DNA from 2 places in the Kosakonia sp. MUSA4 genome. Region 2 is predicted to be linked to the other one. Evidence: riboswitches for the same ligand, from Rfam matches in the RefSeq annotation. Region 2 holds a riboswitch; the other holds the start of a gene.

Region 1 (3,422 bases), 1.4 Mb from region 2:
TCGACGCCTGCGCAGGGCAGGATGACCCCGTCAGAATTTACTGAGAAGTCTGCCGGTTGCCAGAATATGTAGCCAGACTGAAGCCGGTTATTCCTGATTATGAGTGGATTATATTCGCGGTAAGGATCATTGGTATCGCCGCAAGAGGGAGAGAATAGACATTACTGATAAAGTCTCGAAACGTACGGCCGATAAATACGAAAACTGCTGTTTACCTCTCATGTCACAATACGATGGCTGGAGTATGGTCGATACTCTACAAAGCGTTCGCGCCGAATAACCATAATGACAGGGGGATGCTGTCAACAATGCCACTGAAAATACTGAAAATTATCCACCACAGGATCAGTATCTACACGCTTTCAATAGTGTTAACATTCGGCGTCCTGTACGGGGCAGGGCTAGGGGTATATTATTACTATATTCATGAAAAAATTGAAGATTATGCTGATTTAATTCTGGCGCGCGCCGACAGTCTGATCGCGCAGGTAAAACTGATTGACGGGCTTCGGCAGGAGTTCGCAGTCTATGAGCCATGCAGTAGCCAGTACCTGAATGTGCTGCGAAAACGGCTCTGGCCTTACCCCTTGATTAAGGATATCGCCTATGTCGATGATGAGAAAATTATCTGCTCGGCCCTTTGGGGAAAACTGAATTCACCGCTTTCTTTAAATTTATTCAGAAATAAGGTTAATCGGGGAAGCTATACCTGGGTATTTGATGCTTTTATAGAGGAGAATATTACCGCAAATGTTCTTTATACTGATAACTTCGCCATAACGGTCTCTCCTTTTGCCTTCCAGCGTTTCTGGGAGGAAGCCAATAAAATGGGTTTTGATGCCGTCATAGGTGATTTTAAACATGAAAATCATTTTTTCATGATCGGGAAAAATACGGAATTACTGGAATCGATAGAGCATAATAAAACGCATTCTTTGTTGTACTTTACTGAGCATTCCTGTAATAGTGTGAATGATGTTTGTGTTATTGCCGGAACCTCACTCTCGCTCTTTTTCAAAAATAATACTTATATTCTGGTGTTTTTATTTGGTTTATCCTTTATTATCGGTTTTTTGATTGGCACTCTATATGTTAATAACTTATCACATAAACAGTCATTACTTACGCGACTGGAAAATGCAATTCTACATCGGGAGTTACATTTCGTTTATCAACCCATCTACAAAGTTAAAGACCGGAATATAACAGGCGTGGAGGCGCTTTTACGCTGGACGGATCCTCAAATAGGATATATTGGCCCTGATATATTTATTCCGCTCGCGGAAAGAAATGGCTTAATAAACAAGATTGGCCAGTATGTGGTTGAGCATGCCATCAGGGAGTGTGCGCCCATATTGCTGAACAACGATATCACTTTAAGTATCAACGTGAGTTGTGCTGATATCTGTTCTGCGGAATTCCGTGAAAAACTGCTGAGCACGCTAAAAAAAGAAAACGTCGCAGGTGAGTCTATTATCCTTGAAATCACGGAAAGACAAAGTTTCGGAACAGATGATATCAAGCAAGCTATGGGTTTTTTTAAGGGTACCGGTATCATGTTTGCACTTGACGATTTCGGAACCGGTTATTCAAATCTGAACTGGCTTTCGTTGCTTGACGTGGATGAAATTAAAATTGATAAATCATTAACTGACTCGATAGGGACTGAATCTATCAATAAACATATTCTTCCTGGCTTAATCGAGATGTTTAAAAACATTCCTAAAATAGTGGTCTTCGAAGGAGTGGAAACTGAAATGCAGTATCAGTTCCTTAAAGAAAATGTACCTGAGTGCTGTGTACAGGGATGGTATTTCGCAAAAGCCGTTCCTTTAAGCGAACTCCGTGCTGTCCTTCCGGGTTAAAGGGCGATCATCCCTGGTGCCCTGGGAGATGGTTGTTGAACCCGTGGCGATTGACTGCCGGGAATAAATATTAACCAGCCAAAATGGCGACTGACAGCTTTCTTTTTCTGACTTATACTGCTTGCAAGGTGATGGCGTTCCACCTTTCCCAACCGCCCCGTCCGGGGCTGATGACGCCTGATATGACTCTTGATTTTCAGGAGGTATGTCAGGCCGTCGATAAATCCTTCCGGCCTGTGTACTTCCCTTAACGGGGATACATCTTTGATCAATGTTTTTGGCCATCTTAACCCTGACAGCGACGCTATCTGCACCGCAGCCGTGACGGCGGGCTGGCTCAACCGGTGTAACCGTCCCGCCCGTGCCTGGCGGCCCGGTGAAGCGAACCCTGAGACACGCTATATTTTTGAATCTGCAGGGCTAACCCTGCCGCCCTTGCTTGATATTCCACTGAAAGGTCAACAGGTATGGCTGGTCGATTTTACCGAACCGGCACAGGGGCCTGCTGACCTTCTTCAGAGCAATATCATCGGGATTATCGACCATCACCGGCTGGGCGGTCTGGTCACGCAACTGCCACCGGAGGTCTGGATTAAACCGGCAGGCAGCAGCGCGACAGTACTCTGGCTGTTGATGGATGCAGAAATGCGCCGCACGATGCCTCCAACTCACGCCATTCTGCTTCTTGGCGCGCTGCTCAGCGACACCGTTAATCTGCGCTCCCCCACCACGACGGAAGACGATATCCGTACAGCCACTGAACTCTGCGTCCTGTCGGGGGTAAAACGCAGGGCGTTTGCCCGTGGGCTCCTGACAGCCAAAACCGACATCACCGGACAGTCAGCAGAGCAGCTTCTGAAGAAAGACCTGAAGGCCTTTTCGCTCGCCGGTACGGATGTGCGTATCGCACAACTGGAGATCAGTTCACCTGACCAGGTCACTCCCGTACAGGATGCACTGCAAAATGCGATGGCGCAGATGGCGGTGACAACGGGAGCCGGACTTATCGTGTTGATGGTGACCGATATCTATGAATGCTGCTCCTCACTCTATTTTGCCGGGCCAGAGGGTATCAACACAGCCCCATGCTGCGTACCGGGCATGGTCAGCCGGAAGAAACAGCTTCTGCCCTGGCTGGAACACTTCCTCAGTCAAAACCGGAGACAGCCATGAAAATCTACACACATGCACTTGTTCTTGTTCAGGGGAAAGAGGATGGCGTACCCCTTCTCGCACTGGCGGCAACGCTCTCCCGTCTGCTGCAAATGAAAATCACACTTGCTCATATCTGCAATGACTATCGGGAAATGAACTACGTATCGGACGGACTGATGGACGATGCCGTATCAAAAGATGTTGTTCAGGCGAAGGCGCTGTTCAGTGAGCTGACGTCCTCTGTGGCTGAACATGTTGACGCTCGTGAGCTGGTCACCATGCGGCGTTTTGAAGATGTACAGAAATGCATCACCGACACCGGTGTGGACCTGGTGATTGCAGGCCACCGGAACCGTTTTATGGGAGCACTGACGTCCCGTTCGGCTGAATACGTTAACCACC
Region 2 (3,422 bases):
GGTGCTTTTGACTGCGCGTCTTTACATTCAAACAGATAGCGCACGCCTTTCTTGCCGGAGGCGTAGGTCAGAATTTTATAACCGGCGTAGTCATAGCGGCAGCGGGTGACCGTTTTGCCGGTGTGAAACTCAATCACGTTATTTTCAATGCCGATGGTGTCGATGTTGGTCGCATACCCTTTTTTGTAGTAAGCGCGATACTCCTCCACCGTTTTGTCGCCGTGCTGCGCTTTTTTCTTTAGCACCGGATCGAGATCGCCGTTCAGCAGATATGGGTTCAGCGATTGCCAGATGCCGTCCCAGTCCGACAGTGACCGGTCCTTGACATCTTTATCGTCGATAATGCCTTCGCTGGCTTTGCGTTCCACCTCTGTCAGCGGCTTTCCGTGGTGATGATCGTGAGCCATACCCTGTGTGCTACCCAGTAATACGCCCATACCCAGAACAAAGGCGGATTTCTTCATGATCATACTGCGCTCCCTGATGATTTGTCATGTAATGAAATGTTATAATATAACAATATTAGAAATCATCAATGCGTGCAACTTAGCTTTGGTTATAAAACATAGCATCATCTATATGTTGATGATAAATAAGTAATTTTTGCCTTTTTCTCATTGCTGTGGCACCATTGCCGCTCTTTTCGCAGCGCAGTGTTTTTCCCCTCTGTTGAGGCGGTTTTAAAGGGTGAGCAATGAGTTTCTATGCAATGACTATTCTGGCCTTCGGTATGTCGATGGACTCCTTCGCCGCTGCCATTGGCAAGGGCGCGGTGTTACAACGTCCGCCCGTTCGCGAAGCGCTGAGAACAGGGTTGATCTTCGGCATCATTGAGGCTATCACGCCGGTAATTGGCTGGGCTGTGGGGCTGGCCGCCAGCCAGTACATCATGCACTGGGATCACTGGATCGCCTTTGTGCTGCTGCTGGCGCTTGGCGCGCGGATGGTGAAAGAGGGGGTGAGCAAATCGTCTGACGAAAACGTTGAAGCGCCGCGCCGTCACGGTTTTTGGCTGCTGGTGACCACCGCCATTGCCACCAGTCTGGATGCGATGGCCGTGGGCGTCGGGCTGGCGTTCCTCAATGTTAATATCGTGGCGACCGCGCTGATGATTGGCCTGGCGACAACCATTATGGCGACCACGGGCATGTTGCTGGGGCGTTTTCTGGGCGCAGCGATCGGCAAATGGGCGGAAGTGCTCGGCGGCGTGGTGCTGATGGGTATTGGCAGTTCAATTCTGGTTGAGCACCTGGGCTTACTGTAACTTGCCTCGAGGGGCAAAATCATTAACAATGCGCCAGAAGGTGATGGCGTTCCACCTTACCCAACCGCTTCCCGGAGAAGCTGATGACGCCTGATATGACTCTTAAATGGAGGCATGTCGGGCGTTTTTCTTTTGTCCCTCCCGCATGCCTCAACGTGATGTATTGATGAGGTAAAACATGCTGAAGTCTTTATTTGCCGTCATTGTGGGTGGTTCCGCAGGCTGCGTTATCCGCTGGCTGCTCTCTGTGCGTTTAAATGCGCTTTTTCCCAATCTGCCGCCGGGTACGCTGCTGGTTAACTTGCTGGGTGGCATGATCATTGGCGGCGCGCTGGCGTTCTTTACGCGCCAGCCGCATCTCGATCCCACCTGGCGATTGCTGATCACCACGGGCCTGTGCGGCGGCATGACAACGTTTTCAACCTTCTCGCTGGAAATTTTCGCGCAGTTGCAAACGGGAAATTATCTGTGGGCAATGACCTCCGTGCTGGTACACGTGCTGGGATCGTTGCTGATGACGGCGCTGGGTTTTACGCTGGTTAACGCCCTGTATTGAGCCTGTGCGCAGGGGGAGATAAATATCTTCCCCGCTCTTTAACCGTAAAAATGCCAGGACTATTAGCAACCTTTTTATTTTAATCTTGCGAAGATGTTTTTTCTGAATTTTTAAATGGCACCATGAGTGAGTATTGACTAATGACACTAAATAAGCAGAATTAGGAACATTGACGCAACGGACACACACCATATAGCCCGTAATAATTATTAAGAACAAGCGCTTTGGCAATATCAGTTGTTGGAAAAATCTGATAGCGGGAAATATTATATTTGTGTTTTTTTTGTTTTATTTTGCTTGCTGGGAAACGGTAAGCCAAAATGGTTCGCAAACCAGGTTTTTCGCCATTTACATGTGAGTCTGGAGTGGTTGATGGGCAAAGAACAAGAGAGTTACGGAATGCACGATTTTTTCAGAGGTGACACTTCAGGCCATGAAATGATTGAGCGCTATACGTATGTAAAAATTATTAATTTTGATGCGGCTGATACGATTAGTTTTGAGTTTTCCCCATATCAAAAATATTTTATTTCAATTATGGCGAATCGCAAACCACCTGCCGAAATTAGCAATCAATAACGTCCATTACTGAATGTGAAAATAAATTTATTGGCAGCGCAGCGAACGCGCAATGTACTGCCCATCATATTGGACGAAAAATCCGAAAAAGAACCTTCAGACCCAGGAAATCCGCTCTGTGTCTGAAGGCATGCAAATGCATCTTCGTTACTAACAATGAGCGTGCTAACAAATTGTAAAACTATGATCAGAGTACCCCTATAAAACAGGGAGTTGTAATGAAAATAAAAGATCTTTGTGAATGAATATTTTCATCATTAGTGCATTGAAGTTATTGATAATCTGATCATATTTCATCCATTCCGACGTTTGAAACCCTGGTGTCGCACTTGCAGCCGTCCCTTGCGGGCGGCTTTTTTTTTACCAGCTAAAGATTTTTGTTGGTCGCGATGCGCATCATCAGCTGCTGTCTGCGCAGCTTGACGTCTTCCGTACGCTGGAGCCTAATCGCTTTTTTTCTCTACGTGCCCAAGTGGTTTTTCCGGGAAGCAGTAGTCGCGCACGCGGCGTTTTAACTCTGCCGCATCGGGAAAACCGCCTTCCTGCTTGCGATCCCAGATGACTGTGCCATCGATATCAATCACAAAAATGCCGCCGGTGCCGGGGATCAGGCGCACCGATCCGAGATCGGTACTGAACGTATGCAGCAGTTCTTGCGCCATCCAGCTGGCGCGCAGCATCCAGTTACACTGCGAGCAATAATGTAAAGTAATCGCCGGTTTGTTCATTTTCTCGTCCCTCCAAAAGACGAATCAGACAGCAAAGTGTATGCAAATTGCGGACGCAAAGGTGAGAAGTTTATGAACCTATTGCAAGTGATAATCATTATCATTAATATCTAATCTCATAACATAACGATAACCTGCTTTTTTGTCCTGACGTATTCTCGTTTCGTGGAACGACTGGAAGTAAGACGTGAGCCTGATACTAATAAATTCTAAGGCTTACAAAATATTATGTGCAAATCGCAACTTTCTCCGCGTCGCTTCAGGAAGCGCGTGTTGGTGACTTCATTACTCGCAG

The links. Region 2 has a riboswitch for fluoride ahead of crcB (fluoride efflux transporter CrcB). Riboswitches for the same ligand answer to the same signal wherever they lie in the genome.
Region 1: linked by a shared signal. The riboswitch ahead of C0557_RS11190 (DHHA2 domain-containing protein) and the one ahead of crcB (fluoride efflux transporter CrcB) in region 2 are both predicted to bind fluoride.

The regions. Positions count from the first base shown of each region.
Region 1 is NZ_CP025697.1:2,333,588-2,337,009, forward strand. Features, by position in the region: gene C0557_RS11185 (EAL domain-containing protein) at 234-1,865, shown strand; fluoride riboswitch at 1,984-2,052, shown strand; gene C0557_RS11190 (DHHA2 domain-containing protein) at 2,130-3,038, shown strand; gene C0557_RS11195 (universal stress protein) at 3,035-3,422, shown strand, end outside.
Region 2 is NZ_CP025697.1:959,045-962,466, forward strand. Features, by position in the region: gene zinT (metal-binding protein ZinT) at 1-470, opposite strand, end outside; gene mntP (manganese efflux pump MntP) at 695-1,264, shown strand; fluoride riboswitch at 1,295-1,364, shown strand; gene crcB (fluoride efflux transporter CrcB) at 1,443-1,820, shown strand; gene C0557_RS04520 (hypothetical protein) at 2,193-2,399, shown strand; gene C0557_RS04525 (SelT/SelW/SelH family protein) at 2,843-3,127, opposite strand; gene C0557_RS04530 (TonB-dependent receptor domain-containing protein) at 3,356-3,422, shown strand, end outside.